3 regions of the Rhizobium binxianense genome follow, and region 3 is predicted to be linked to each of the others. Evidence: predicted binding sites of a transcription regulator. Region 3 holds the regulator's gene; each other region holds the start of a gene.
What was found. Region 3 encodes LexA, which represses DNA repair genes until DNA is damaged. Its sites were predicted from a motif close to TGTTCNNNNTGTGTTCNG; they were not measured.

Region 1: the regulator LexA is predicted to act here: its motif matches at 8,022-8,039, upstream of PO860_RS02620 (PA0069 family radical SAM protein).
Region 2: the regulator LexA is predicted to act here: its motif matches at 6,394-6,411, upstream of PO860_RS01190 (ATP-dependent helicase).

The regions. Positions count from the first base shown of each region.
Region 1 is NZ_CP118713.1:536,047-546,234, reverse strand. It holds gene PO860_RS02665 (Nramp family divalent metal transporter) at 20-1,360, shown strand; gene PO860_RS02660 (tRNA1(Val) (adenine(37)-N6)-methyltransferase) at 1,357-2,133, opposite strand; gene PO860_RS02655 (putative signal transducing protein) at 2,141-2,368, opposite strand; gene PO860_RS02650 (polyprenyl synthetase family protein) at 2,477-3,493, shown strand; gene PO860_RS02645 (tetratricopeptide repeat protein) at 3,628-5,460, shown strand; gene PO860_RS02640 (4-(cytidine 5'-diphospho)-2-C-methyl-D-erythritol kinase) at 5,473-6,369, shown strand; gene moaB (molybdenum cofactor biosynthesis protein B) at 6,369-6,920, shown strand; gene PO860_RS02630 (hypothetical protein) at 6,927-7,262, opposite strand; gene PO860_RS02625 (glycosyltransferase family protein) at 7,450-7,968, opposite strand; gene PO860_RS02620 (PA0069 family radical SAM protein) at 8,108-9,265, shown strand; gene rnhB (ribonuclease HII) at 9,486-10,172, shown strand.
Region 2 is NZ_CP118713.1:242,254-252,441, reverse strand. It holds gene PO860_RS01245 (arsenate-mycothiol transferase ArsC) at 1-313, opposite strand, end outside; gene PO860_RS01240 (UPF0262 family protein) at 319-792, opposite strand; gene hisD (histidinol dehydrogenase) at 797-2,095, opposite strand; gene PO860_RS01230 (DUF2948 family protein) at 2,145-2,576, opposite strand; gene murA (UDP-N-acetylglucosamine 1-carboxyvinyltransferase) at 2,686-3,978, opposite strand; gene PO860_RS01220 (hypothetical protein) at 4,086-4,280, opposite strand; tRNA gene PO860_RS01215 (tRNA-Thr) at 4,438-4,512, shown strand; gene PO860_RS01210 (DUF982 domain-containing protein) at 4,791-5,033, shown strand; gene PO860_RS01205 (hypothetical protein) at 5,336-5,596, opposite strand; gene PO860_RS01200 (BON domain-containing protein) at 5,691-5,951, opposite strand; partial or broken gene PO860_RS01195 (hypothetical protein) at 6,086-6,351, shown strand; gene PO860_RS01190 (ATP-dependent helicase) at 6,459-8,519, shown strand; gene PO860_RS01185 (enoyl-CoA hydratase/isomerase family protein) at 8,531-9,586, opposite strand; partial or broken gene PO860_RS01180 (EAL domain-containing protein) at 9,670-9,897, opposite strand; gene galE (UDP-glucose 4-epimerase GalE) at 9,981-10,188, opposite strand, start outside.
Region 3 is NZ_CP118713.1:1,672,833-1,683,020, reverse strand. It holds gene PO860_RS08395 (pyruvate dehydrogenase complex dihydrolipoamide acetyltransferase) at 1-623, opposite strand, end outside; gene PO860_RS08390 (pyruvate dehydrogenase complex E1 component subunit beta) at 639-2,024, opposite strand; gene pdhA (pyruvate dehydrogenase (acetyl-transferring) E1 component subunit alpha) at 2,040-3,086, opposite strand; gene PO860_RS08380 (FtsB family cell division protein) at 3,232-3,552, opposite strand; gene eno (phosphopyruvate hydratase) at 3,688-4,962, opposite strand; gene kdsA (3-deoxy-8-phosphooctulonate synthase) at 5,105-5,950, opposite strand; gene PO860_RS08365 (VOC family protein) at 5,947-6,843, opposite strand; gene lexA (transcriptional repressor LexA) at 7,039-7,758, shown strand; gene PO860_RS08355 (ComEC/Rec2 family competence protein) at 7,739-10,171, opposite strand.

The DNA.
Region 1 (10,188 bases), 1.1 Mb from region 3:
ATAAACAGGTGGAAATCGCATGGACGCCTTAAACCCGAATGCAAACCGCGGCTGGCGGCACGAACGCGGCGAGGCATCGCTATCGGATGTCTACCGCACCGTCGGAACGGGACGTCACAGCTCGGCATGGCGGCGGGCGGCAGCCTTCGCCGGGCCGGGCTACATGGTCGCCGTCGGCTATATGGACCCCGGCAACTGGGCGACCTCGCTCGCCGGCGGCTCGAAATTCGGCTATGCGCTGCTGACCGTCGCCCTGCTTTCCAACCTGATGGCGATCGTGCTGCAATCGCTCTGCGCACGCCTGGCGATCGCATCGGGCCGCGACCTCGCACAGGCCTGCCGCGACGCCTTTCCGAAATATGTCTCGGTGCCGCTCTGGGCCTTTGCCGAGATCGCCATCATCGCCACCGACATCGCCGAGGTGATCGGCACGGCGATCGGCCTCAACCTGTTGATGGGCATCCCGCTCGAACTCGGCGTGCTGATCACCGCGCTCGACGTCTTCGTCATCCTCTTCCTGCAGAAGCTCGGTTTCCGCTGGGTGGAGGCCTTCATCATCGCGCTGCTCGGCGTCATCGCGATCTGCTTCGGCGTGCAGATCCTGCTTGCCGATCCGCAATGGGGCGCCGTCCTCACCGGCTTCTTCCCGACCACCGAGATCGTCACCAATCCGGAGATGCTCTATCTGGCGCTCGGCATTCTCGGCGCCACCGTGATGCCGCACAATCTCTACCTCCATTCCGGCATCGTGCAGACGCGGGCCTATGGCCACACCATTCCGGAGAAGAAGGAGGCGCTGACCTTTGCGACGATCGACTCGACAGTGGCGCTGTGCTTTGCGCTGCTGATCAACGCCTCGATCCTGATCCTGGCGGCGGCTGCCTTCAATGCGCATGGGAAGACCGATGTCGTTGAGCTCGGCGATGCCTATTCGCTGCTGTCGCCGCTGCTCGGCCTTGCCATCGCGCCGACGCTGTTCGGCATCGCGCTTCTCTGCTGCGGCCTCAATTCAACGGTGACGGCAACGCTTGCCGGCCAGATCGTCATGGAAGGCTTCCTGAAGATCCGGCTGAAGCCGTGGGTACGCCGGCTGATCACCCGCGCCATCGCCATCGTGCCGGCGGCGATCGTCACCATCTGGTATGGCGACAAGGGCACGGCCGAGCTGTTGATCCTCACGCAGGTGGTGCTCAGCCTGCAGCTTTCCTTCGCGGTCTTCCCGCTTGTGATGTTCACCGCCAGCAAGGCCAAGATGGGCGAACTCGTGGCGCCACGCTGGCTGAGCGGCATCGCTTATCTGATCGCGGTCGTCATCGCCGGGCTGAACGTCAAGCTGCTCTTCGACTTCGTCACCGGCTAAATCCTACGGTAAGCCGCCCGGCCATTGTTGAAATCATCGACGAGAGGGGAGAACTTGTGGCTCCCCTCTTCGTGCATGATGAGGGCCGCCCGCAGCGACAGCCGCGCCCGCGACCCCTTGATACCAGTCACCAGAATGCGCACGGCATTTTCACCCGGACGCGGATGGATGGCGGTGATTTCGATGCCGCCGAAGCGCCGGCCGCAGGCATCGATGATCTCGGCGATCGACTGGGGCCTGGCGATCAGCGACAACTGCCCGCCCGGGACCATGATGGCGCCCGCCGTGCGGATCCAGCTTTCGAACAGGCCATCGGTCATCGCATGGGCTTCGGCCTTTAGCGCATCCGGCGTGCGCCGATCGCCGGCGTCGTTGAAGGGCGGGTTCATGATGACGTGATGGAAACTCTCATCGATGAGACCGGCATCGTTGCGCGCCTTGGCGGTCAGCGTTACATCGGCCTCGACGACGCTGACGCGGCTCGCGACATGGGCATTCTCAGGCAACAGGATGCTGCGGCGGGCATAATCGGCCATCTCGGCCGAGCGCTCGAACAGCACCACCTCCGCGTCGGCAAGGCGCGAGGCGACGGCGAGGCCGGCAGCACCGGCGCCGGCGCCGAGATCGGCAACTCTGACCGGGCGGTCGTCGGCGACGAGAGCGGCGAGCAGCATCGCATCCATGCCGGAACGATGGCCCCGGCCCTTTGGCTGCACCAAATGGAAGGCGCCGCGATGGAAGGCATCGACGGTGTCAGTGGGTTTCCCGGTCATCGCAGGCTCACGTCCTGTCGCGCAGTTCGCCGCCGAGACCGGCATCGATGAGGATGCGGCGCGCCTGATCGGCCATCTCCTCATCCACCAGCAGGCGGCGCGGCAGCATGCCGAGCGAGCCTTCCAGCACGCTCATGCCCTGGTCGGCAATGAAGCAGTGAATTCCCGCATCCTTCATCAAGCTTTCGGCAAAGGAGAGCAGAACGGGGTCGTTGGCGCGGATAAGCTCATGCATTTGCCGTCGTTTTCCTTCCAATTTCGTTCAGCGCGACAATTCACCCCTTGCCGCCTGCATCGCCCCTTTCTATTGTCAGGTGCAATGAATGAACAGGAGTCCGGGTCGTTGGGCGTGGTCATACCGCTTGAAGAAAGCAAAAACAAACTGGCATCCATCAAGCCATTGGTCGATCTCACCAGGGTTGATATGGAGCGAGTAAACCAGCTCATTCTGTCCAAGGCCGGCTCCGACGTGCAGATGATCCCTGAGGTGGCGAACCATCTGATTTCGTCAGGCGGCAAGCGGCTGCGGCCGATGCTGACGCTGGCCGCCGCCTCGCTGTTCGACTACAGAGGCGAAAATCACGTCAAACTCGCGACCTCGGTCGAATTCATGCACACCGCAACGCTGCTGCATGACGACGTCGTCGACGAAAGCGACCTGCGCCGCGGCAAATCGACAGCGCGGATGATCTGGGGCAACCAAGCAAGCGTGCTGGTCGGCGACTTCCTGCTCGGCCAGGCCTTCCGCATGATGGTCGAAGTCGGCTCGCTCGATGCTCTCGACGTGCTGTCCTCGGCCGCCTGCGTGATCGCCGAAGGCGAAGTGCTGCAGCTTTCCGTCGCCAAGAACATGGAGACGACGGAGGACGATTATCTCGCCGTCATCCGCGCCAAGACGGCGGCGCTTTTTGCCGCCGCCGCCGAAGTCGGGCCGATTGTCGCAGAGGCCGGCAAATCCGGCCGCAACGCGCTGAAGTCCTACGGCATGAATCTCGGGCTCGCCTTCCAGCTGGTCGACGACGCGCTCGACTATGGCGGCAAGGCGGCCGACCTCGGCAAGAATGTCGGCGACGATTTCCGCGAGGGCAAGATCACCCTGCCGGTTATTCTCGCCTATCGCCGCGGCACCGAGGACGAGCGCGCCTTCTGGCGCGATGCGATCGAAGCCGGCAACAGCACCGACGCCAACCTGGAAAAAGCGCTGGGGCTGATCACCAAATATGGGACGCTTAGCGACACGATCGGCCGGGCGATCCATTACGGCACGATCGCCCGCGACGCGCTTGCGCCGCTTCCCGATACGGCCTGGAAATCCGCCCTGATGGAAGTGATCGATTTCTGCATCGAGCGCGTCAACTGATCAAACGTCCTTGATCGCAGGCTGATTTTCTTGCGGCGCCGCTTCAAAAAAGCCATCCTGTTATGAATCAGTGATCACAACTGATTTTGCGACCGGCATCATCGCCGGGACGCTCTCGAAGAAAGGTTTCCCTAATGCGGCAGAGATTCGCCATCCGTCTTCTTACGAGCGCAGCGCTAGTGGCTGTTCTTTCGCTCGGCGGCGTCGCCGGCGTGAACGCCGAGGATGCGGCCAAGACGGGCGATGCCGGCAAGACCGACAGCTTCGATGCCGACAGCGTCACCTCCTTCTCCGGCGCCTTCCTCGCGGCGCGCACGGCCGATGTCGATCATGATTACCCAACGGCGATCGAACTCTACAAGAAGGCGCTGCAGATCGAGCCCGGCAATCCGGAGATTCGCCAGCGGCTGATGATCTCGCTGCTGCTCAACGGCGACATCAAGGAGGGCGTCAAATATGCCAACGACCTGAAGGGCGATCCTTCCGTCGAGCGCATCACCACGATCGTGCGCGGCATGGATGCCGTGCGCCGTGACGATTACAAGACCGCCGAGGCCATCCTCAAATATAACGGGCCGAACGATCTCGACCGGATGATGAACGACCTGCTGCTCGCATGGGCCCGCGTAGGCGCCGGCCGCGGCAAGGAAGCACTCACCATGGTCGAGAAGATGAAGGGACCGGACTGGTTCCGCATCTTCCAGAATTACAATGCCGGCGCCATCGCCATCGCCACCGGCGACGTGAAATCCGCCCGAAAGCATCTGAACGATGCCGTGCTCGACAAGGAGGGCGGTGCGACGGCGCCCGACACTTTCATGCGCGCGGTGATGGCGCTTGCCCGCCTCGAAGCCCAGCAGGGCAACAAGCAGAAGGCGCTCGACGCCGTGTCCGTCGGCGACAATCTGCTGCCGAACTATGCGCCGCTGAACGCGCTGCGCGACAGCATCGAAAAGGACCAGAAGCAGGAACAGCAGGTCAAGACCGCCGAAGAAGGCGCTGCCGGCGTGCTGTTTTCGGTCGGCGGCGCGCTGAACCGCGACGGCGCCGAGGACATCGTCTCGCTGTACCTGCAGACGGCCAATGCGCTCGATCCGAACAGCGCCGATACGCTGGTGCTGCTCGGCGGCATCGCCGAGAAGCAGAACCAGATGGACCGCGCCATCGCGCTCTACAAGCAGGTGCCGGAAAATTCGCCGATGCGGCGCATCTCCGAGCTGCAGCTCGGCCTTGCCCTTGCCCAGGGCGGCAAGGTGGACGAGGCACGCAAGCATCTGCAGGCGCTGATCGCCTCCGACCCGAAGGACATCCGCAGCTACCTGGCCTATGGCAGCGTGCTCTCCGACGCCAAGGACTACGAGGCGATGGCCGCCAATTACGACAAGGCGGTCGAAGCGATCGGCCCCATTCCCGGCCGCGCCAATTGGAGCGTCTTCTTCCAGCGCGGCATCGCCTATGAGCGGCTGAAGAAGTGGGACCAGGCCGAACCGAACTTCCGCAAGGCGTTGGAGCTCAACCCCGACCAGCCGCAGGTGCTGAACTATCTCGGCTATTCCTGGATCGACATGAACCGGAACCTCGACGAAGGCCTCAGCATGATCAAGAAGGCCGTCGATCTTCGCCCCGACGACGGCTACATCATCGATTCGCTCGGCTGGGCCTATTTCCGCCTCAACCGCTTCGACGATGCCGTCGACGAATTGGAGCGGGCCGCCCAGATCAAGGCCGGCGATGCGACGATCAACGACCATCTCGGCGATGCCTATTGGCGCGTCGGCCGCAAGCTCGAGGCCGTCTATCAGTGGAACCGGGCGCTCAGCTCCGAGCCTGAAGCCACCGAAATTCCGAAGATCAAGGACAAGGTCGCCAACGGCCTGCCTCCTGTCAGCGACGATGCCAAGGCGGCCGACAAGAAGCAGCCGGACCCGGCACCGGTCACCCCGCCGCCGGTCGACAAGAAATCCTGACGGGCCGAAAATATGCCTGAAGAGGGCCTGGCCGAGGCTTTCGGCGTCACCGAAGAGGCGCGCGCGAAGATCAACCTCGCCCTGCATGTGACGGGCCAGCGGGCAGATGGCTATCATCTGCTCGACATGCTGGTGACCTTCGCCGATTGCGGCGACCGGCTGGGCTTCCTGCCTTCGCAGGCCGACACCTTCACCCTGTCGGGCCGCTTCGGCGAAACGCTTGCCGGCGATGGCGGCACCAACCTGGTGCTGCGGGCGCGCGATCTGCTGCGCGAAGCGGTCGGCGCCCTCGCCTTCCCGGTCCATATCCACCTGCAAAAGAACCTGCCGATCGCCTCCGGCATCGGCGGCGGTTCGGCCGATGCGGCCGCGACGCTGCGCGGCCTGATGCGGCTCTGGGGCATGAGCTTGCCGGCTTCAGCGCTTGCCAACCTCTCGCTGAGGCTCGGCGCCGATGTGCCGATGTGCCTTGAGAGCCGGCCGCTGATTGCCCGCGGCATCGGTGAAAAGATCGAAGCCGTGCCGGCTCTGCCCGCCTTTGCCATGGTGCTCGCCAATCCACTGAAAGGCGTCTCGACGCCGGAGGTTTTCCGGCGGCTGGCCGCGAAGAACAATCCGGCGCTGAACCTGGCTTCAAATCTTGCTGGGACTGCCGACTGGCTCGCGGCGATCGGCATCGCCCGCAACGACCTGGAGCCGCCGGCACGCGAACTCGTGCCCGAGATTTCGGCGATCTCGGCAATGTTGCAAGCCCGCGGCGCCCTGCTCACCCGCATGTCCGGCTCCGGCGCCACTTGTTTCGGGATCTTTGCTACTATGGCCGCAGCGCAGGAGGCGGTGGCAGCTCTTCACGGCGAGCAGCCGGACTGGTATTTCCAGGCGACGGAAACGGTTTCGGGAGGCAGGTGATGGCAGGTCTGGACGAAAAGCGGCCCTTCATCGCCGTCGGCATCGCGATTCTCACCGTCTCGGATACGCGCACCCCGGAGACGGACAAATCAGGCGACACGCTGGCGGCGCGAATCACCGAGGCCGGCCACAGGCTGGTCGACCGGGCGATCGTGCCCGATGATCGCGAGAAAATCGCCGCACGGGTGAAGGCCTGGACGGAGAGCAAAGACATCGACGTCGTCATCACCACTGGTGGTACCGGCTTTACCGGCCGCGACGTGACGCCGGAGGCCGTGGAGCCGTTGTTCGAAAAGCGCATGGACGGCTTTTCCGCCGTCTTCCACCGCATCTCCTACGAGAAGATCGGCACGGCGACGATCCAGTCGCGCGCGACGGCAGGGGTTGCCAATTCCACCTTCATCTTTGCACTGCCGGGATCGCCCGGCGCCTGCCGGGATGCCTGGGACGGCATTCTGAAAGGACAACTCGACTATCGCAGCGTGCCCTGCAATTTCGTCGAGATCATGCCGCGTCTGGACGAGCATCTGCAACGCGGCGCGACCAAATAGAATTCGCTATGTGGCAAGGCCCGGCAGAGCCGGCATTGTTTCCCAGCTGTCACCCGACAGCAGGATGCAGCTTATGCCGTGAACATCCGTGACGACGAGTGTCCAGGTTCCGCTTTCGGCGGCGTAGACCTCGAGGACGGCGTTCTGGTTGACCAGTCCGACAGCCGTGAGCTTTTCAGCGAAGTTCCTGTCGAGGAACTTGATAACCTCGGATCGGCCTGCGCAACTGAGCATCGTCTGCGATGCTGCCGAATGCGGATGCGCGATCACCAAAGCCGGCAATATGACGGCCAGCAGGCCGTAGATCATACCGCGTACGCCGTAGATCATACCGCGTGTCATGACGCACCTCCTTTCGCCGGGAACCCGGCAGAAGAGGAGATTTTCGCGGACCTGTTCTGCCGTTCACCGGCATTCCATGGCCATTCCGTTGCGAAGCGCGGCGCTTCGACGGCGCCATATTTGAATTATAGCGCGAAATCCTATTGGGCGCCATCTTTTGCGAGAGCCATGGAGAGTATCGCGGCACCTACCGTGCGGCGCGGGCGACCCAGGAGGGAATGAGTTCGCTCGCCAGCTTGCGCGGCTTCTGGCCTTTGACGAATTCCGTAAGAGCCATCCCGCTTTTGGCGGTGGCGAGCGCCAGCTTTTTCGGCACGAGGAAACCAAGCTCCAGCGGGGGTACGGTGCGGCCGACACGCTGGAAGAACGGGCGCCGATAGCCCCTCGACGCGGTAAAGCGCGCCGGCAGCTTGTTCAGCGCCACATACTCGGCGATCTCATCGATCCAGCCGGCCTGCGGTCTGGCGCCCGGCTCGACGAAGAGCAGCCATTCGCCGCGGGCGGAGCGGACGATGTCCTTGATATCCCATTGTGAATGGAAGCGGCAGCCGGCAGCGTCGGCCACTCGTGAGGTACCGTCGCGCGAGCCGTGATCGAGCACGATCACATCGCTGACAAGCCCTTCCACCGCGCCTGCCACCAGTACCGATAAAGTCTGCGCCAGCTCAGATTCCTGATCATGGCATTCGAGAACAACCGTCAACATCGACTATTCATAATGCGCCGCACAAATTTTTGCCAGCACCGTTTTCCGCATTTTGTTCTTGCATTGTTCTGCTTTTACCGATAGGAATTTAATCATCAAAACGGGCGGGAGCAATGGCTTTCCGCCGCGGGAGAATCCGATGAGAGAGCAGTCCCTGGCAGGGCAGGCCGCATTCGCGCCTGCCAATACGGCAGATATTGCCGATGCATTGATCGTTTCCTCCGGTTTGAGAGTCGAGGTCGATCGGCGGCGCGGCCGTGGGGCGGGATTGAACCCGACAGGGCGGTTCGAGGCACTGCAGCGGGAGAGCTTCGACGACGGATGGCAGACCTGGGAAGAGCTGCCGCCGTTCAAGACGGAGGTGCAGATCGAGAAACCGCGCACGGCCATCACCCGCAACGAATCGCCTGATATTTCCTTCGACCGCTCGATCAATCCCTATCGCGGCTGCGAGCATGGCTGCATCTATTGTTTCGCCCGGCCGACGCATGCCTATATGGGACTGTCCGCCGGGCTCGATTTCGAGACGAAGCTGTTTGCCAAGCCGGATGCGGCAAAGTTGCTGGAGCGAGAACTCGCCAAGCCCGGCTACAAGGTGCGGGTGATCGCCATCGGCACCAATACCGACCCTTATCAGCCGATCGAGAAGGAGTGGCGCATCATGCGCGGCATTCTCGAGGTCTTGAACAAGGCGAACCATCCGGTGTCGATCGTCACCAAGTCGGCGATGATCCTGCGCGATCTCGACATTCTGCAGGAGATGGCAGCCAAGAACCTGGTGCGCGTCGGCATCTCGGTGACCACGCTCGATCGCAAGCTTGCCCGGACGATGGAGCCGCGTGCCGCCACGCCGCCGCGGCGGCTGGAGACAATCCACACGCTTGCCGAAGCCGGCATCCAGACGGCCGTGATGGCCGCCCCGCTCATTCCGGCGCTGAACGATCATGAGCTGGAGCGCATCCTCGAATCGGCCAAGGCTGCTGGCGCTGCCGAGGCGAGCTACGTCATCCTGAGGCTGCCGCTCGAGGTCAGCCCGCTGTTTCGCGACTGGCTGCTGCAGCATTATCCCGATCGTTACCGGCATGTGATGTCGCTGGTGCGCTCGATGCGGGGCGGCAAGGATTATGATGCCGAATTCGGCAAGCGCATGAAGGGCGCCGGTCCCTATGCCTGGCAGATCGCAAGGCGCTTTGAGATGGCCGCGCGGCGTTTCGGCCTGACGCGACGCAGCGTGCCGCTGCGCGACGATTTGTTTATTCCGCCCGATGGCAGCGGCGTGCAGCTGTCGTTTCTTTGACCTTTTGTTTTTACGCAATTCCAGCAAGACCGCTTCACACTTTTCCTGGAATTGCTTCGAGCTTGCGCATCGGCTGCTCAGAAAAACCGCCCTGTTTTCGAGCCCCGAGCGCAATTCCCGCGGATGGCCTTGACCGCCGCCATCCGCCGGACCGGTCCCCGGCCGCCGCCCTGATCCGGGGACTTGCGGGAAATCGGGTTGGCGTGCGAGGTTCAGCCGCATGAAACCTCGCACGCCACCCGATTCTCCCCTGCTGTTCGACACGGCTCCGCTCGTGCCGGATTTCAAGCTCGAGCTCAAAGCCCGCAAGGCCGGCCACTGGCCGGTCGCCGGCGCCGATGAGGCGGGCCGCGGGCCGCTGGCAGGACCCGTCGTCGCCGCTGCCGTCATCCTCGATCCCAAGCGCATCCCCGAGGGTCTGAACGATTCCAAGCAGCTTTCGGCGCAACGGCGGGAGGAATTGTTCGTGCAGATCCTGGCAACCGCCACCGTCTCCATCGCCTCCTCCAGCTCGACGCGCATCGACGAGACGGATATTCGCAAGGCAAGCCTCGACGCCATGCGCCGCGCCATCTGCAGCCTCGCCATTCCGGCAAGCTACGTGCTGACCGACGGCCTCGACGTGCCGCCCGGCCTCGATTGCCCCGGACAGGCCGTGGTCAAGGGCGATGCCCGCTCGGTTTCGATCGCCGCCGCCTCGATCGTCGCCAAGGTGACACGCGACCGGATGATGGCGCGGGCGCATCATGTATTTCCGGATTACGGCTTTGCCGCGCATGTGGGCTACGGCACGGCACAGCACCGCGCCGGCATCGAGAAACACGGCCCCTGCTCCCTGCATCGGATGAGTTTTAGGCCGTTGCGCAAGGTCGAGGACGGTCCGGAGATGGATGAGCTGATCTCCTAGGTCGTCAAGAAAAGGC
Region 2 (10,188 bases), 1.4 Mb from region 3:
ACCTGGTCAGCTCGAGCGCCGAATGATGGGCCTGCGGCGACAGGGTGATGATCAGATCGAAAAAATCGTCCTCGAGCTCTTCCAGCGTTTGCGGCTGGCGGCGCCCAAGGGACAGCCCGATTTCTTCGAGCACGACATCCACGAAGGGATCACGTTCGCCGGCGCGAACGCCGGCGGACTTGATATAGGTATTGGACGGCAGAATGCTACGGGCAATCGCTTCAGCCATCGGCGAGCGGATGGCATTCATGCCGCACATGAAGAGGATGGCGCCCGGCCGCTTTCCCTCCTCGACGTCGGCGGCGAGATCCATGGCCGTCACCCGCGCCAGTAGAGCACGCAGACCAGGGTGAACAGCCGCCGGGCGGTGTCGAAATCGACCTCTATCTTGCCGGTCAGCCTGTCCTTCAGCGTCTGCGAACCTTCATTGTGGATACCGCGCCGGCCCATGTCGATCGCCTCGATGCGGCTCGGTGTGGCCGAACGGATCGCTTCATAATAGCTCTCGCAGATCATGAAGTAATCCTTGACGATCCGCCGGAAAGGGGTGAGCGACAGGATATGGGTGGCAACCGTGCCACCCTCTTCCGTCGTGATGCCGAAGACCAGCTTCGAATCGACCAGCGAGATGTTCAACCGGTAGGGCCCGCCGGCATGGCCGAGCGGCGCGAAGCTGTTCTCCTCGATCAGATCGAAGATGGCGACGGCGCGTTCATGCTCGACATCGGGCGTCGAACGGCCGATCGTATCGTCCAAGACGACGTCGCAAAGCCGGAAATCGCCCTTCGCCATCCCCTCACCTTTCGAGGTTGAGGCGGATCGCGACCGATCGCGCATGGGCATCGAGGCCTTCGGAGACCGCCAGCGCGATCGCCGCCGGGCCGAGGGTGCGCAGTTGCTGCGGCCCAAGGCGCAGGATCGAGGTGCGCTTGACGAAATCGAGCACCGAAAGACCGGATGAGAAACGGGCCGAACGTGCGGTCGGCAGCACGTGGTTCGAACCGCCGACATAATCGCCGATCACCTCAGGCGTATGGGCGCCGATGAAGATCGCGCCGGCATTGCGGATGCCGTCGAGCAGCCGGTCCGGATCGGCGACGGCAAGCTCCAGATGCTCGGCGGCGATGCGGTTGGCCAGCGGAATGGCCTGTTTCAGATCGGAAACGAGGATGACCGCGCCGAAATCGCGCCAGCTTGCCGCCGCCGTCTCAGCGCGGTTCAGCGTCTTCAGCTGGCGTTCGACCGCCTGCTCCACCGCCTTGCCGAACTCGGCATTATCGGTGATCAGGATCGCCTGGGCGCTGACATCGTGTTCGGCCTGCGCCAGGAGGTCGGCGGCAATCCAATCCGGATTGTTGTCCTTGTCGGCAATGACAAGCACCTCGGAGGGGCCGGCGATCATGTCGATGCCGACGGTGCCGAAGACATGGCGCTTGGCGGCGGCGACATAGGCATTGCCCGGGCCGGTGATCTTGGCAACCGGGGCGATCGTCTCGGTGCCATAGGCAAGTGCCGCGATCGCCTGGGCGCCGCCGACACGATAGATCTCGGTGACGCCGACAAGCTTGGCGGCGGCAAGCACCGCCGGATTGACGGCGCCGCCGGTGGCGGGAACGGCGATGACGATGCGGTCGACACCGGCGACCTTGGCCGGCACGGCATTCATCAGCACCGAGCTCGGATAACTCGCGGTGCCGCCCGGAACATAGAGGCCGACCGCTTCGATCGCCGTCCAGCGCGAGCCGAGACCGACGCCGAGATCATCCTCGTAAATATCGTCCTTCGGCAGCTGCCGGCGATGGTGGGATTCGATGCGCAGGGCCGCGAGCTTCAGCGCGCCCAGCACCTCCGATGGCACCGCCTCGACGGCGGCGTCGATTTCCTCTGATGTGACACGCATCGGCACGGTCGCGTAATCGATGCCATCGAATTTCAGCGAATATTCGGCCAGCGCCACATCGCCGCGCGCCCTGGTATCATCGATGATGGCGCGAACGGTGGCGTTCACATCCTCGGAAACTTCACGCTTCGTCGTCAGAAAGGCAGCGAAATGCTGCTCGAAACCTTCCGATGCCTGATCCAGCCAGATTGCCAAGGCCGATATTCCTTCTCAACTCGAAACTGCGATATTCAAACGTCAAGCGTCAGCGATGGCGCGGCTTGGAGGAGGCCTCCCAGGCGCCGCCGATATCGGCCAGCTGGACCTCGATGCATTCGACATCGAGCGCAATCGAGGCGGTGCCGGACAGCGACAGCTCGATCGTACCCTCCGGCCCCTCGCCCTTCTGCTCGAAGCGCAATGCCAGCAGCGACAGCACCTCGTCGCGTTTGCCACGATCGATGCCGAGCGACCGGACGGCAAGCACACGCTTGAAGACCACGGCAGCACGACGGCGCTCGAAACCCCGGCGCTTGCGCTCGGCACCTTCCCAGACGAAACGATTGACGGCAAGCGCGAACTGCGCGTCACGCGGCGACCAGTCGATGTCGCCGACCTTGAAGACGCTGTCCTGCATATGCGCGGAAACGACCGCAAGGTCTTCGTCATCGAGCGCCACAAGCTTCAGGTCGGTCATTCAGCCTCATCCCATCATCGGTCAATGCCGGGCACCGCCGGAATGGCGATGCGTCAGACAAGGGAAATAGGATGCTGCGGCGGATTACGCAACCGGGATAAGGGCGCGTTTACTCGCTGATGCGCTCGACGATGGCGCCGCAGCGGGTCAACTTCTCCTCGAGCCGCTCGAAACCACGGTCGAGATGATAGACGCGGGAGACCGTGGTTTCGCCCTCGGCGGCAAGGCCGGCAATGACGAGCGAAACCGAGGCGCGCAGGTCGGTCGCCATGACGGGCGCACCGCGCAGGCGTTCGACGCCCTCGATCTTCGCCGTCTGGCCGGAGAGCGAGATCCTGGCGCCGAGGCGGGCAAGCTCCTGCACATGCATGAAGCGGTTTTCGAAGATGGTCTCGGTGACGTGCGAAACGCCCGAAGAACGGGTCATCAGCGCCATGAACTGCGCCTGCAAATCGGTCGGGAAACCCGGGAAGGGATCGGTGACGATATCGACCGGCTTGATGCCGGCGCCGTTGCGCCGGATGCGCATGCCGTTGTTGGTCGAGGAAATCTCCGCGCCGGCGCGGCGCAGCGTTTCCACCGCGGTTTCGAGCAGCGCCACATCGGTATTTTCGAGCACGACGTCACCGCCGGCCATGGCGACGGCCATCGCATAGGTGCCGGTCTCGATGCGATCCGGCAGGACGCGGTGACGGGCGCCGGAGAGCGAGGTGACGCCTTCGATGGTGATGGTCGCAGTACCCGCGCCCGATATCTTGGCGCCCATGGCGTTCAGGCAGTTGGCGAGATCGACGACCTCGGGCTCGCGGGCGGCATTGCCGATGACAGTCGTGCCGCGGGCAAGGGTTGCGGCCATCATCATCACATGGGTGGCGCCGACCGAAACCTTCGGGAAGGTGTAGCGCGCGCCGATCAGGCCGCCGGCCGGGGCCCTGGCATTGATATAACCGGCATCGATTTCCATCGACGCGCCGAGCGCCGTCAGACCGTCGATGAAGAGATCGACAGGGCGCGTGCCGATGGCACAGCCGCCCGGCAGCGACACGCGGCAATGGCCCTCGCGCGCCAGGAGCGGGCCGATGACCCAGAAGGACGCGCGCATCTTCGAGACCAGCTCATAAGAAGCCGTGGTATCGACGATGGTGCGGCAGGTGAAATGGATCGTGCGGGCGTAGGAATCTTCCTGGCGCTCGCGGCGGCCGTTGACGGCAACATCGACGCCGTGATTGCCGAGGATGCGCATCAGGAGTTCGACATCGGCCAGATGCGGCACGTTTTCCAGCGTCAGCGTATCGCTGGTCAGAAGCGAGGCGATCATCAGCGGCAGTGCGGCATTCTTGGCGCCGGAAATCGGAATGATGCCATTCAGCTCATTACCGCCGACGATTCTGATACGATCCATGTGCGCTTACGGGCCGCGCCCGCCTTTCCTGAAAGTTGTGCCTTGAAAGAAGGAGTGAGGTGTTTAGGGGATTTATCAAAACGCTTCAATTGGCGAGGGACGGAACATTACGATTCGTCCATTTTTGCGGCGGGCAGGCCATTTGTTTCGTCGGCTTGCCCGGAACGGCGGGCGCGTACCTGCTGTTTGCGTCTTGAAAGATTTTCTCTGAGCTTGTCGGCGGCGCGTTCGCGGCGCAGTTTCGCCTGTGCCTCGATCGCCTCTTTGCGGCTCTGCTGGCCGGTTACGGTCTTGTCGTTCATGCAGACAGGATTAGCCGAATTTGCGCCGATCCAAAAGTCCCTTGCGTGCCAATCCACGCGAAGTTGGAATTTGCTGCTTGCGCTTGCCGTCAAGCTGTGGCAATAGCCGCCCCGTTCCCGCAATTGAGCCGCCCGGCTCCACACGGGTACTGGTCCTGCTGCCGTAGCTCAGTGGTAGAGCACACCCTTGGTAAGGGTGAGGTCGGTGGTTCAATCCCACTCGGCAGCACCAGTTTTCTCTCAGTATTGGGAATCATTTTGCTCTTTCTCGGTGAGAGTAGCCCCTCATCGCAATGGTGGCGCGCTGGCGCCATACAACTTATTTGCGACCGATAAAAATTCCTCATGGCCTGCGTGCGCACGCAAGCTGACATTTCGCCTCATCAGCAACCAACGATTCACCATTGTTGACCGTGAAAATCACGCTAGAATAGCGATCATGGCGGCGCCTCCCCGGAGGAATAGAGGCGCTGCACCGTTGTTTCTGTCGACAATCGTGGAGGAGCATCGATGGCAACTGAACGATGGAACAGTCCGGTGACGGTCGGTTTCGAAGGTGCCAGCGCGCGAACGGTCAATGGTCCGTTCGATGCGTTGAAGTGCCTGGCGGATTTCTGGCCGAATGCGCGCGGGCTGCGTTATATCAAGGCCCGCAGCACATGCCGGGCAGCACTCGACGGGCGCAAGAGCGTGGAAGAAGCGAGAGCCGAGTTCCTGGCGGCGGCCGAAGAGGCGAAGCTGAAGCTGCATTGAATTGGCGCAGAATCCCTTTCCGAAAATCGATTCCGATTTTCCGGGTTATGCATTGCACTTCGCTGAGGATATCGACCATTCCCGGCGTTTCGGTAAAGGAAACGTGCCGGAACGGGGCAATGCTTTCATTTTGCTTAACCCTGCATCGAACTCGTGGCGGGTTTTGGTGCAACGGGCGTTGCGCCTGATACAGCTGTCTTCATAGAAGATGTTCAGCCATCATGATGATGGTCAGAGGCTCGTACCCTCTGCGGAAACGCAAGGCGAGCCTCGTCCGAGCAAGCCCTTCCTGTTTTCAGTTTTCAGCAGCCCGCGCCGCCCTCATTCTCCACCTCGACATAACCGACGCCGATGATCGTACCGTCTGCCGCGCGGATGAAGGAGGGGAGGTAGTGAGGCTCTGCCGGCTGGCAGGCGACGGTGCCGGTATATTCGTTGAGGGCGATCTGGTCCTTCGGCAAAGCGGAATAATTCGTGCCGGTTTCCAGCGAGGCATAGGCGGAGCCGGCAAGGACACCGCCTGTTATCAAGGTCATTGCCGAGAGGCGAAGAAGCGGCTGCATTAGGATCTCCAGCGTTCAGGTCCGGCCTTTCAACCCGCGGGATGGTATTTTGGTTCCCTTCATGCGTTGCAAAGACATGAGGGCGCGGGACCGGCTAGTGTCGCAGCAAGCGACTGTGCACATAGCCTCGTCCGACGATGTTCTCGGCGATCTCGACCGCCCGCTCGACATCACCACGCCTGTGCACGAAGCCTTCCAGGACGACATAGGCGCCCGATATGCTGACGGTGATTTCTCCCGCTTCGATATCGCCGGTCGCATGAAGGGCGCTTTCCACCGAGGCGCGCGTCGCCGCATCGCTGTGGCCCTGCCGGCCGGGCTCCTCATGGTCGGTGAATGCTGGAAACCCGAGCACCGTGACCGTCTCCTGATGTTGGTAGATGCAGGTTAACGCCGTGCGGGACGTTTCGTTGCAGCCGGGCGGATAGCCCTTGGCGGAAGAGGCTGCGATTTCCATATCTGGCTACAGTCGAAAGAGGGATGACGACGATGAAAGCGCTTCTGCCCGCCTTGTTGACCGGGGCCTTGCTTGCCGGCTGTTCCTCGGCAGACAGGCCGGCGCTGGAACCCATTCCCGGCAGCATCACCTATGGCGGCCAGCCGCGAACGAAGCTCACCAAGTCGCCGGTCGGCAGCGCCGTCTACAACCAGTTCTACAATGAGACCGGCCAGCGGGTGGAGGAAACCATATTCTTCAGCCGGATCGCAGCCTGAAACTGGTGCGGCGCGAGATTGCCCCGGATTTCCCCGATTGAGGCTTCCCTCCCCGACCACAGCGCTTGACAGCGGCTGAAATCGCGAACATTCAAGGAACATCTAATCTTTCCCCAGTGATTCTGCGGGAGCCCGACCGGACGGCTGGATGTATCTCGAAAAGCTCAATCCCCAGCAGCGCATGGCCGTCGAGCATGGCACGCTCACCGACGGCAGCCATATTGCCGGGCCGCTGCTGGTCATTGCCGGCGCCGGCTCCGGCAAGACGAATACGCTGGCGCATCGGGTCGCGCATCTGATCGTCAAGGGCGCCGATCCCCGCCGCATCCTGCTGATGACCTTCTCACGCCGGGCAGCCGCCGAGATGGCGCGCCGCGTCGAGCGCATCTGCCGGGATGTTCTCGGCGCCAATGCCGGCATCATGGCGGATGCACTGTCCTGGTCCGGCACCTTTCACGGCATCGGCGCGCGGCTGCTGCGCGATTATGCGCAGCAGATCGGCCTCGATCCTGACTTTACCATCCACGACCGCGAAGACAGCGCCGACCTGATGAACCTCATCCGGCACGACCTCGGCTTCTCCAAGACGGAAAGCCGGTTTCCGGCCAAAGGCACCTGCCTTGCGATCTATTCCCGAGCGGTGAATTCGGAGACCGCGCTCGATCAGGTGCTGCGCGATGCCTTTCCCTGGTGCGCGACATGGGAGAAACAGCTGCGCGAGCTTTTCGCCTGTTATGTCGAGGCCAAGCAGAGCCAGAACGTGCTCGATTACGACGACCTGCTGCTCTATTGGGCGCAGATGGTCGGCGAGACTGTCATTGCCGAGGATATCGGCAGCCGCTTCGACCATGTGCTGGTCGACGAATATCAGGACACCAACCGGCTGCAGGCCTCGATCCTCATGGCGCTGAAGCCGCAAGGCCAGGGGCTGACCGTCGTCGGCGACGATGCCCAATCGATCTATTCCTTCCGCGCCGCGACGGTGCGCAATATCCTCGATTTTCCCGCTGCCTTCAGCCCGGTCGCTGATATCGTCACGCTCGACCGCAATTACCGCTCGACGCAGCCGATCCTGGCGGCTGCCAACGCCGTCATCGATCTCGCCTCGGAACGCTTCACCAAGAATCTCTGGACCGAGCGGCAATCATCGGAGCGGCCGCGCCTGGTGACGGTGCGCGACGAGACCGAGCAGGCGCGATATGTCGCCGACATGGTGCTCGACAACCGCGAGGAAGGCTTGAAGCTCAAGCAGCAGGCGGTGCTGTTCCGCGCCTCGCATCACAGCGGCCCGCTGGAGGTCGAATTGACCCGACGCAACATTCCCTTCGTCAAATTCGGCGGGCTGAAGTTCCTCGACAGCGCACATGTCAAGGACATGCTGGCTGCGCTGCGCTTCGCCCAGAACCCGCGCGACCGGGTGGCGGGCTTCCGGCTGATGCAGATCCTGCCGGGCGTCGGGCCGTCGACGGCACAGAAGGCGCTCGACCTGATGGCTGAGGATGCGAGCCCGCTATCGGCGCTCGCCGAAATGCCGGCGCCGCCGCGCTCCGGCGAGGACTGGACTGATTTCGTTGCCATGCTGCAGGAGATGAAATCCGGCAAGGCCGGCTGGCCGGCGGAGATCGGCCTGGCGCGGCAATGGTACGCGCCGCATCTGGAACGGCTGCATGAGGACGCCGCGACGCGGCAAGCCGATCTGCTGCAGCTCGAGCAGATCGCCGGCGGTTATGCCTCGCGCGAACGTTTTCTCACCGAACTCACCCTCGATCCGCCGGATGCCACCAGCGACCAGGCCGGCGTGCCGCTGCTCGACGAGGATTATCTGATCCTTTCCACCATCCATTCCGCCAAGGGCCAGGAATGGACGAGGGTCTTCATGCTGAACGTCGTCGACGGCTGCATTCCGAGCGATCTCGCCGTCGGCGCCACCGCCGAAATCGAGGAGGAACGCCGGCTGCTCTATGTCGCGATGACGCGAGCGAGAGACGGCCTCGATCTGGTCGTGCCGCAACGCTTCTTCACCTACGGCCAGAATTCGCAGGGCGACCGGCACGTCTATGCCTCACGCAGCCGCTTCATCCCGGCGACGCTGCTGCAGTTCTTCGAGGCCTGCAGCTGGCCGCAGGTGAAATCGGAGACCGCCGCGCAAGCGCAGGCGCGGCAGGTGCGCATCGATGTCGGCGCCCGCATGCGCGGCATGTGGCGATAGGCTGAAACAGTTCAGAGCGAAAGCGGCGCCTCGGCCGGTTTCAGGAAATGCTCGATTGTCGCCGCACCGACGGCCTCGACTGAGGCGGGCGACCATTTCGGATTGCGGTCCTTATCGATGACGGCGGCGCGGATGCCTTCGAAGAAGTCGGGATTATCCAGCATCTGCAGGCAGGCGCCGAGTTCGCGGCCGAGGCATTCGGCAAGCGAGGCGCTACGGCGGCCGGCCCTGAGCAGCCGCAAAGCAAGCTTCAGGCTGGTCGGCGAACGCGTCAGCAGCACTCGGCGCGTCTCGGCGGCGAAATCGCCCTTCTCCTCGGCGAGTGCTGCCAGGATTTCCTCGACGCTGTCGAACCGGAAGGTGCGATCGATCAATGCCGCGTTCAGCCGCAGCCGGCTTTCTCCGGCGGGCTCCGAGAGCGTCTGCAGCACCGCATCGACGTCGCTCGATGAACTGCCGCGTGCCAAGCCCGACAAAGCATCGATCACCGCACCGAGCTGCGACGAAGCGATCTGCAGGTCGGCGAGCCCAGCGTGGAGCGCGTCGGCGGCACCGACATCCAGCCCGGTCAGCCCGAGCCATGTTCCGGCCTCGCCGGGCGCCTGCGGCAGCAGCCAGGTGGCGCCGACATCGGGGACATAGCCGATGCCGGTTTCGGGCATGGCGAGGCGCGTGCGCTCGGTGACAACGCGGTGGCGGCCGTGCGCCGACAGGCCGACGCCGCCGCCCATGGTGATGCCGTCCATCAGCGCGACATAGGGTTTGGGGTAGGAGGCGATCTGATGGTTGAGGCGGAATTCCTCGCGCCAGAAGGTTCCTGCCAGGCCATCGCCGGCGCGGGCGCTTTCATGCAGGGCGCGGATGTCGCCGCCGGCGCAGAAGCCGCGTTCGCCCTCGCCTGTCGCCACGACGCTTGCCACCTCGCAATCCTCGGCAAAAGCGTGCAGCGCCGCGGTGATCGTGCGGATCATCGGCAGCGTCAGGCTGTTCAGCGCCCGCGGCCGGTTGAGCCGGATCACGCCTGCGGTGCCTCGCCGTTCAATGATGACTTCGTCGTCGTCCTGCATGGTTCACCTCCTCGGTCACGACCATGAATAGACGACGATCCAGCTTCGCTCCAGTCGATTTGCGACTGGTCGATCGGATCCGTTCAGGCAGACAGCGAATTGCGCGCGGAGGCTGCCGCTTCGCACCGGGCGGCATAGTCGATGGCAAGTTCCAGCGGCAGCGGCCGCGAGAAATGATAGCCCTGCGCCAGACGAACGCCCATCGCCTTCAATCCGTCGGCGATCTCTTCGCTTTCGACGCCTTCGGCGACCGAGGCCATGCCGAGATTCTGGCCGAAATTGGCGACCGAGCGGGTGATGTTCATGCAGCGGGTCATGCAGGTCCCGCAGGCACGGGGACGGTCAACAGGCTGGCACCCCGGTAGAAGCGCTTCGCGCCTTGCCTGGAATTGCTCTAGAAAGACGCGGCGGCGAGTGCCCGGTGGATGCTGTGCAGATCGTCGACGTTTCTGTTCGCCAGGAAGAGTTCCCAATCGAGCGAGCTCTGGACGATGGTTTCGAGAGAATCGTATCTCGGTTTCCAATCGAGCACCTGCCTTGCGAGCGAAGCGTCGGCGACGACGCTTGCCGAATCGCCGGCGCGGCGCGGCGCCTTGTGGATG
Region 3 (10,188 bases):
GCTTCCTCGGAAGCGCCCTTCGGCGCTGCAGCGGCCGGGGCCGGGGCTGCGGCGGCCTGCGGAGCGGCAGCCGGTGCGGCCGCAGCCTTGGCGCCACCGCCGGCAACGGCAGCTTCGACATCGCTCTTGACGACGCGGCCATGCGGGCCGGAGCCTGCGACGGCCGAGAGGTCGATACCGGCTTCCTTGGCCAGACGGCGCGCGAGCGGCGAAGAGAAAGTGCGGTTGCCGTCAGCCGAAACCGCCGCGGGTGCGACGGCAGGCGCCGGTGCGGACGGGGCCGCAGCCGGTGCAGCTTCGGCCTTCGGCGCAGGTGCGGCTTCAGCCTTGGGCGCCGGAGCGGCGGCACCCGCGCCGCTTGCGGCAGCGGCGACATCCTCACCATCGGCGGCGAGAACGGCAATCAGCGCATTGACCTTAACGCCCTCGGTGCCGGCGGCAACGACGAGCTTGGCGACCGTGCCTTCATCGACGGCTTCGACTTCCATCGTCGCCTTGTCGGTCTCGATCTCGGCGATCACATCGCCAGACTTGACCGTGTCGCCTTCCTTGACCAGCCACTTGGAAAGATTGCCTTCTTCCATGGTCGGAGAGAGGGCGGGCATCGTGATATTGATCGGCATCGAGATACCCTCCCCTTATTTGTAGCAAACAGCCTTCACCGCATCGACGACTTCGCCGACGTTCGGAAGGGCGAGCTTTTCGAGATTGGCGGCGTAGGGCATCGGCACGTCCTTGCCCGCAATCGTCAGGATCGGCGCATCGAGATAGTCGAAGGCCTGTTGCATGACGCGGGTGGCGATTTCAGTCCCGACCGACGACTGCGGATAACCTTCCTCGACGGTGACCAAGCGACCGGTCTTCTTGACCGATTCGATGATCGTCGGAAGATCCATCGGGCGGATGGTGCGAAGGTCGATCAGTTCGACGTCGATACCGATCTTCTCGAGTTCGGCAACCGCCTTGGTCGCATAGGTCATGCCGATGCCGAAGGAGACGACCGTGGCGTCCTTACCCGAACGATGGATGCGGGCCTTGCCGATCGGCAGGACGAAATTGTCGAGCTTCGGCACGTCGAAGTGCTGACCGTAGAGAATTTCGTTTTCGAGGAAGATGACCGGGTTCGGATCGCGGATCGCCGCCTTCAGCAGGCCCTTGGCGTCGGAGGCCGTGTAGGGCATGACGACTTTCAGGCCGGGGATGGCGCTGTACCAGGCCGCATAGTCCTGGCTGTGCTGGGCGCCGACGCGGGCAGCCGCACCGTTCGGGCCGCGGAAGACGATCGGAGCACCCATCTGGCCGCCGGACATATAGAGCGTCTTGGCGGCCGAGTTGATGATGTGGTCGATCGCCTGCATGGCGAAGTTGAAGGTCATGAATTCGACGATCGGGCGAAGGCCTGCCATCGCGGCGCCGACACCGACGCCGGCAAAGCCGTGCTCGGTGATCGGCGTGTCGATGACACGGCGGGGGCCGAATTCCTGCAGCAGGCCTTGCGTGACCTTGTAGGCGCCCTGGTACTCGGCAACTTCCTCACCCATGACGAAGACGTCTTCGCTGGCGCGCATTTCTTCGGCCATGGCGTCGCGCAGCGCTTCGCGCACGGTCGTCGACACCATTTCGGTGCCGGCCGGGATTTCGGGATCGTTCGGAACGACGGCCTTCGGCTCGGCCGGAAGCGGTGCGGAGGCGGAACCGGTATTGGTCGGCTTCTCTTCCTGGGCAACAGCGGGCGCTGCCGCGGCGGCCGGCTTGGCGGCGGAAATGTCCGAAGCGGATTCGCCGTCCTGCAGCAGCACGGCGATCTTGGTGTTGACCTTGACACCTTCGGTGCCGGCGTCGACGAGCAGCTTGCCGATGATCCCTTCATCGACGGCTTCGACTTCCATCGTCGCCTTGTCGGTTTCGATTTCGGCAATCACGTCGCCGGAGGTGACCTTGTCACCTTCCTGCTTCAGCCATTTGGACAGCGTGCCTTCTTCCATGGTCGGAGAGAGGGCGGGCATGAGGATATCGATAGGCATGGGTTCCCTCCCCGATTAGAGCAGAATGTCGGTATAGAGCTCGGATGCATCCGGCTCCGGATCGGCCTGGGCGAAATCGGCGCTGTCGGCGACGATGTCGCGGACATCCTTGTCGATCGCCTTCAGATCGTCTTCGGAAGCCCAACCCTTTTCGATGAGGCGCGCCTTGACCTGTTCGATCGGATCCTGCTCGGAGCGCATCTTCTGCACTTCCTCCTTGGAGCGATACTTCGCCGGATCGGACATGGAGTGACCGCGATAGCGATAGGTCAGCATTTCCAAGATGATCGGGCCCTTGCCGGAGCGGCAATGTTCGAGCGCCTCGTCGGCCGCGGCCTTGACGGCGCGAACATCCATGCCGTCGACCTGAATTCCGGGGATGCCGAAGCCGGAGCCGCGCAGCGAGTAGTTCGACTGCGCCGTCGCGCGGGCGGTCGAGGTGCCCATGGCGTAACGGTTGTTCTCGACGATATAGACGATCGGCAGCTTCCAGAGAGCCGCCATGTTGAAGCTCTCGTAGACCTGGCCCTGGTTGGCGGCGCCGTCGCCGAAATAGGCGATGGAGACATTGCCGTTGCCGCGGTAGCGGTTTGCAAAGGCAAGACCCGTTCCGAGCGAAACCTGGGCGCCGACGATGCCGTGACCGCCGTAGAAATGCTTTTCTTTCGAGAACATGTGCATCGAGCCGCCCTTCCCGTGGGAATAGCCGCTGCGGCGCCCGGTCAGTTCCGCCATGACGCCGCGCGCTTCCATGCCGGTTGCCAGCATGTGGCCGTGGTCGCGATAGGCGGTGATGACCTGGTCGCCTTCCTTCTGCGCCATCTGCATGCCGACGACGACAGCTTCCTGACCGATGTAGAGGTGGCAAAAGCCGCCGATGAAGCCCATCCCGTAAAGCTGACCGGCCTTCTCCTCGAAGCGGCGGATCAGCAGCATTTCGCGATAGGCCTTGAGCTCCTCATCGCGATCGAAGTCGGCCACAGGGCCTCCATTCGATGCCTTGGCTGCCGGTTTTGCTGCAGTTTTGCGGCTGGAAACGGTCGCGGTCTTTCGCGGCGCCATTCAACCCTCCCTATGGGTTTGTCGTTTCTCGGTGGCGCGTACCATAGGGAAGAAACATGACCACAGCAATGCCATAATTGCATGGCTCGTATTCGGCGCTAAATTATTGATAAAACAGAGAAAAATACAATTAACTCAATTCAGGTTAATTGGAATAATGATTGAATATGACGATCTCGTCGGCGCGCGACATATTGAGCTGATAGCGCGCTTTTTCGTCCAGCATATCCTTGTCGAGCGAACCGTCACTCAGCAGCGCGACCTGATTTTCCAGATGTTCGCGCTTCGCCTTCAAGATCGCAAGCTCTTTTTCGCGCGCGACACGCTGATGCTCGAACGTCTCCGTCGCGCGCAGGCCGTAATCGCCATGAATGCAATGATAACCGAAATAGGAAAGGAAGGCGACCGTCATGGCCGGAATGACGAAGCGGCCGAGCTTTCTCTTCTTATGATGCTTTGTCCACATACACGCATGCTCTTGAACGCATTACCAATTCGTTCAATCTACCGCGCAGAGATTAACCGTTCGTTGACTCTAAAGAAGCGCAACAAAAAACCCGCGCCGGGAGGGCGCGGGTCGAGCATTGCCAATCAGATCCGATCAGCCGCGGATGATCGAACGGCCGGCATACTGAGCCTGGGGGCCGAGACCTTCTTCGATGCGGATCAGTTGGTTGTACTTGGCAAGGCGGTCGGAACGCGACAGCGAGCCGGTCTTGATCTGACCGCAGTTGGTGGCGACCGCGAGATCGGCGATGGTCGAATCTTCGGTTTCACCGGAGCGGTGCGACATGACGGCGGTGTAGGCTGCCTTGTGCGCCGTGTTGACGGCGTCGAGGGTCTCCGTCAGCGAGCCGATCTGGTTGACCTTGACGAGGATCGAATTGGCGACGCCCATGCGGATGCCGTCGCGAAGACGGGCGGAATTGGTGACGAAGAGATCGTCGCCGACGAGCTGGGTCTTCTTGCCGGCCAGGTCGGTCAGCGTCTTCCAGCCGTCCCAGTCGTCTTCGGCCATGCCGTCCTCGATCGAGATGATCGGATATTTGGCGGCGAGTTCGGCCAGATATTCGGCCATGGCGCCCGATTCGAGCGTGCGGCCTTCACCTTCGAGAACGTATTTGCCGTCCTTGAAGAATTCCGTCGAGGCGCAATCGAGGCCGAGGTAGATGTCCTCACCCGGCCTGTAGCCGGCTTTCTCGACCGACTTGACGATGAAGTCGAGGGCTTCCGAAGCGCTCTTCAGGCCCGGTGCGAAACCGCCTTCGTCGCCGACATTGGTGTTGTGGCCCTGTGCGGCAAGTTCCTTGCGGAGCGTATGGAAGACTTCCGAGCCCATGCGCACGGCTTCGGCGATCGTGTCGGCGCCGACCGGCAGGATCATGAACTCCTGGAAATCGATCGGGTTGTCGGCATGGGCGCCGCCGTTGATGATGTTCATCATCGGCACCGGCAGGAGGCTGGCGGAAGCGCCGCCGACATAACGGTAAAGCGGCAGGCCGGAGGCCTGGGCGGCAGCCTTGGCGACGGCGAGCGAGACGCCGAGGATGGCGTTGGCGCCGAGGCGCGACTTGTTCGGCGTGCCGTCCAGCTCGATCATGATGTTGTCGATCTGGATCTGGTTTTCGGCGTCGATGCCGCCGATCGCGTCGAAGATCTCGGTGTTGGCGGCATCGACCGCCTTCTGGACGCCCTTGCCGAGGTAGCGCTTGCCGCCGTCGCGCAGCTCGACCGCCTCATGTGCGCCCGTCGAGGCGCCCGAGGGAACGGCCGCGCGGCCCATGCTGCCGTCTTCGAGATAGACATCGACTTCGACGGTGGGGTTGCCACGGCTATCGAGAATCTCGCGGGCGATGATATCGGTGATTGCAGTCATGGGTTCTTCCTGCTCGGTGGGTGATAAGTCGTTCGAAGCCTGTCATAATCGAAGGCGTGCAAATTACAATGGCGCAGTTTTCCGCCTTCGAACCAGCTTGTCCGATCTCGCCTACAGCACGATCATGTCAGGCTGTTGAACGTCAGGCCTTGGCGACCGCGTCGAAGGCGAGCAGCTTTTCCAGAAGCCGCGGCATGTCCTTGAGATAGACCATGTTCGGGCCATCGGAAGGCGCATTGTCCGGGTCCTGATGGGTTTCGACGAAGACGCCGGCAATGCCGGTCGCTACCGCTGCACGCGCCAGCGTTTCCACGAATTCCCGTTGACCGCCGGAGGAATCCCCCTGCCCGCCCGGCTGCGCCACGGAATGTGTGGCATCGAAAACAACGGGGGCGCCCATCGCTGCCATGATCGGCAACGAACGCATATCGGAAACCAGAGTGTTGTAACCGAAGGAGGCGCCGCGCTCGCACAGCAGCACGTTCGGATTGCCGCTGGCGTTGAGCTTCTTCAGGACGTTCTTCATATCCCAGGGAGCGAGGAACTGGCCCTTCTTGACGTTGACGACGCGGCCGGTCTTGGCGGCGGCGATGAGAAGATCGGTCTGGCGGCAGAGAAAGGCTGGAATCTGCAGCACATCGATCACCTCTGCCACTTCGGCGCATTGCTCGGCGGTATGGACATCGGTCAGGACGGGAAAGCCGAATTCCTTCTTCAGGTCGGCAAAGACCTCCATACCCTTTTCAATCCCGATGCCGCGTTCGGCCGAAAGCGAAGTGCGGTTCGCCTTGTCGAACGAGCTCTTATAGACGAGGCCGATGCCGAGCTTTTCGCAAAGCTCCTTCAGCGTGCCGGCGACCATGAAGGCGTGGTCGCGGCTCTCCATCTGGCAGGGGCCGGCAATCAGCGACAGGCGGCCGGCATTTGAAAAGGTGACCTGGCCCTGGCCTTCGCCGATCTTGACTTCGGAATTCGTATCGGTGCTCATCGTGTTTCCTCGAAGGCGAAGAGCGTGCCCTGCCCGGGCGCGGGCTTCACCAGAATGCGATTGTTCTTGCGCGTATACGTCACTCCGTTAGCAGCCAAATGCGCTTCTGTCACGGCAAGATCGGCGACAGCAAAGAGGATTGCCCGGCCGCGCAGGCCGCGGTCGGCGGATGAGACGGCGATCTCGAAATAGGCCTCCAGCCCTTCCGGCGTCATCAGGCTGATTCTCGCATTCGACGCGGCGATATTGACGCCGAAACCGGTTTTCTCGATTGCCGGCTGCGCCGCGACGAGGCTGACGAAGGCGCCGAATGCGGCGGCATCAGGCGCGCAAAGCGCAACCTCGGTTATGCCGATGACGCCATTGGCATGTTTCTCCAGCGCACCACGGTCAGCCGGGAGCGGGTTGATGCGCTGACAGGTGAAGAGGAAGAAATCAGGCGCCCGCAGATCGCTGGCGAAAGCCAATTTGAAGCTGCCGACGCTCTCGGAACCATCCGGCATCATCATCGGCCGGCTGAACTCCAGCATCTCGCCGGCGCTCGATCCCTTGCTGGCGAAATTCTTATGATCACGGGCAGAATCTTCGGTGGCGAAGACGATTGCCGAAAGCCCCTCCTCGCCGCAGCGGAAACGGAAAGCCTGGTTGCGGGCGGTGAAGACATTGCCTTGCCGCGCCGACGTCTCGCTCTCGGCGATGCTCGCAACCCCGAGCGGCTCCAGATAGGTCTTGTCGGCAAAAAAGACGCAGGCATTTTCCGTTCCGAAGGGATGGCGCGCCTCGGCGGCAACGGTAAAGCCGAGCTTGCCGAGCCTTTCGCGCGCCAGATCGATATTGACGACGGGCAGCACGACGTGATCCAGCGGATGCGGTTTGGCGGAATGCGCGTTCATGATATCCCCTCTCGTGGCAAAGCAGAGATGTGTGAGAGTGCCACCCAAGGCAAGACTTGTCCGCCAATCCGGCGAACGAAAATAAAAATCTCAACGAGTTGGCGGCAAGTTTTACGGAAATTTAGCCACTTGCGGAACACATATGGAACATATAGTGTCTGTTCTGGATTTGTTTCAATCAGGGGTCTGACGTCGATGCTCACGCGCAAACAACAGGAGCTTCTCCTTTTCATTCATGAGCGCATGAAGGAGTCCGGCGTTCCGCCGTCTTTCGACGAAATGAAGGATGCCCTCGATCTTGCCTCGAAGTCCGGCATTCATCGCCTGATTACAGCGCTCGAAGAACGCGGCTTCATTCGCCGCCTACCGAACCGGGCCCGGGCACTCGAGGTCATCAAGCTTCCGGAGGCCTACAGCCCCAGCATCCAGCCACGGCGGGGCTTTTCGCCGAGCGTCATCGAAGGCAGCCTCGGCAAGCCCCAGCCGGTCGCCGCTCCCGCTCCTGCCAAACCTGTCGCCGATAACGGCAACTCGGTCTCCGTGCCTGTTATGGGCCGGATCGCCGCCGGCGTGCCGATCTCGGCGATCCAGAACAATACCCACGACATCGTCGTTCCCGCCGACATGCTCGGCTCCGGTGAACATTATGCGCTCGAGGTCAAGGGCGATTCGATGATCGATGCCGGCATCTTCGACGGCGACACCGTGATCATCCGCAACGGCAGCACCGCAAGTCCCGGCGACATCGTCGTTGCCCTCGTCGATGACGAGGAAGCGACGCTGAAGCGCTTCCGCCGCAAAGGCGCCTCGATCGCGCTGGAGGCCGCCAACCCGGCATACGAGACCCGGATCTTCGGGCCGGACCGCGTCAAGGTACAGGGCAAGCTCGTCGGCCTCATTCGCCGCTATCACTGACACCAGACAGGCCGGATTCGGCAAAACTGTTGCTGCGCCAGTCATAGGCGCGATGGCGCATCCATGGCCGCGACAGGGTCTCGAATGCGCTCACGACCTCCAGGCCGGCATCGGTGAAGCGCAACTCCACGGAGCCTGTCCTGCGCAGCGTCTCGCCGGTAAAGAGCGTCCCACCAGAGCGGCAGCTGTTGAAACGCAGGCGGACCGATGTCACGACGATATCGGCCGCATCGCAGGCCGGACCGAGATAGGCGGCATTGTCGATGACGGTGACGATATGGCCATTGCCGAGCCTTGATGTGCACCAGGCCTTCTTGACGCAGGAAAAACGGTTTGCGTCGCCGCCCGCGGCCGCCGCCTGCATCGCCGTCCTCGCTTCGTTCTGCTGATCGCGGGAGAGCCTGACGCGGCGGTCTTCTCCTTCCGGCGGGATAGCGGGACCATCCAGCATCTTCGGCGCTGCATGCGTCGGCAGGACCAGCGCTCGCTGCCACTGGTCGAAGATGAAATCCGGCGGGTTTTCACGGTTGGAAGCGATCGCCGCGACCGCGACGACCGCAACCAGACTACCATCCTCCGAAATCACCAGGTCCGGCGGCCGGGGAACCGGCAGAAGCAGCAGGATAAGAGTCGCGACTGATATGATCGATGTGCCGACATGGCGCAGCCGGGTGCGCAGCAGCGTCAGCAGCAGAAAGCCTGCCACGGCAACAGCGAAATACCAGGCGGGCAAGCGGCCGATGCCGATATCACCGCCCCAGCCGGACACCGTCTTGGCGACCGCAATCACCAGATCGAGGCCGAATCCGACCACCTCCCAGAGGGGAGCGTCCAGACCGAAAGGCATGAGCAACATCGCCAGCAGCCCGGCCGGCATGACGATGAAGGAAATGATCGGCATCGTCGCGAGGTTTGCCGGCAGGCCGTAAGCGGTCAGGCGATGAAAATGCTCGATCGAAAACAGCGCGGTGGAAAAACCGCCGATCAGCGAGGTCAGAAAGACGCCGCCGAAGAAACCGGCGACGGCGACCACCGGCCTGACGATCGGCAGTTTCAGCAAGGCGTTTTCCCGGACACGCCGATCCTTCCACAGCTGATAACCCGATACCAAAGCCAATGTCGCGGCAAAGGACATTTGAAAGCTCGGGCCCAAGACTTCGGAGGGTGAAATGGCGATGATGACCAACGCGGAGAGAACGACATTGCGCAGGCTGATCGATGGCCGATCGAAGAACACGGCAACCAGCATGATGGCCATCATGATAAAGGCGCGTTCGGCCGAGACCCCGAAACCGGAGATCAGGAAATAGGCGGTGACGGCGATGAGCGCGCCGGCGGCGGCGATCTTCTTGGTCGGATAGGCCTGGGCGACGCCGGGAAAGAGGCTGAGCAGCATCCGGAAACCGACGAAGAAGATGCCGGCCGACAACGCCATATTGAGGCCCGAGATCGCAACGATATGGGCAAGGCCGGACTGGCGCAGCGCCTCCGTCGTCGCATTCGAGATGGCGCGCCGCTCATCCGTCACCAGAGCAGCGGCAAAAGCGCCCGTGTCGCCGGGCAGGATCGATCGTATGCGGTCGCCGATGCCGCTGCGCAGCCGGTAGAGCCATTCGAGCAGAGCGTCCGACGTCGACCTGGCAGCCTGCGGGCCTGCCTGCACGTCGACTTTCTCCGGCGCGCCATAGAAGAAACCATTGGCGCCGATGCCATCGAAATAAGCACCGAATGAGAAGTCGTTGAGCGCAGGAAGTGCGGGGCCTGCCGGTGGCGTCAGCCGTGCCCTGCCGGTGATAATGTCGCCGATCTCGAAAGGCGCGTCGGCGCCACGGACGATTGCGGTTATGCGTCCCGGCGGCCGCTTCAACTCCGGCGCCTCCGTGCCCGCGACGGCAAGAATGTAGCGCCAGCGCCCGCGGCCGTCGCCTTCCCGCCGTTCGACACGGCCCGTCACCGTCGTCGTCACGGATGAATCGAGGATGACGGTCGAAGCCCGCCAGCTCTCGAACTCAGCCGAGAGCATGCCGCAGGCGAAAAGTGCAAACGCAGCGAACGTCGCCCGCAATGCCGGCCGGCTGCGGCCGGTCAGGAAAACCGCGGCCGCCGGCACCAGCAGGCAAAGCAGCGATGCAACGAGGGGAAAATCCGATGCGGCGAGAAACCAGACGGCCGAGCCGGCGCCGAGGAAGACCGGCGAGAACAGCAGCAGACGGCCATGATCGGCTTCCTCGGCCAGCATGCAGGCCCCGGCACGCAGCGATTGCATGGCTGCGGCCGGCAGCCGGTGGCGCAACGGCACTGCCGACTGTGTCCTTGCCGGTCGCGTCACCACGACAGACGCAGCAAAATCCGGCTGATCGGCGAGGCCGGTGCCCGCTTCCGGCCGCAATTCGACTGTCGTCAATTCCTGCATATGCCGCCCAAGGTCAC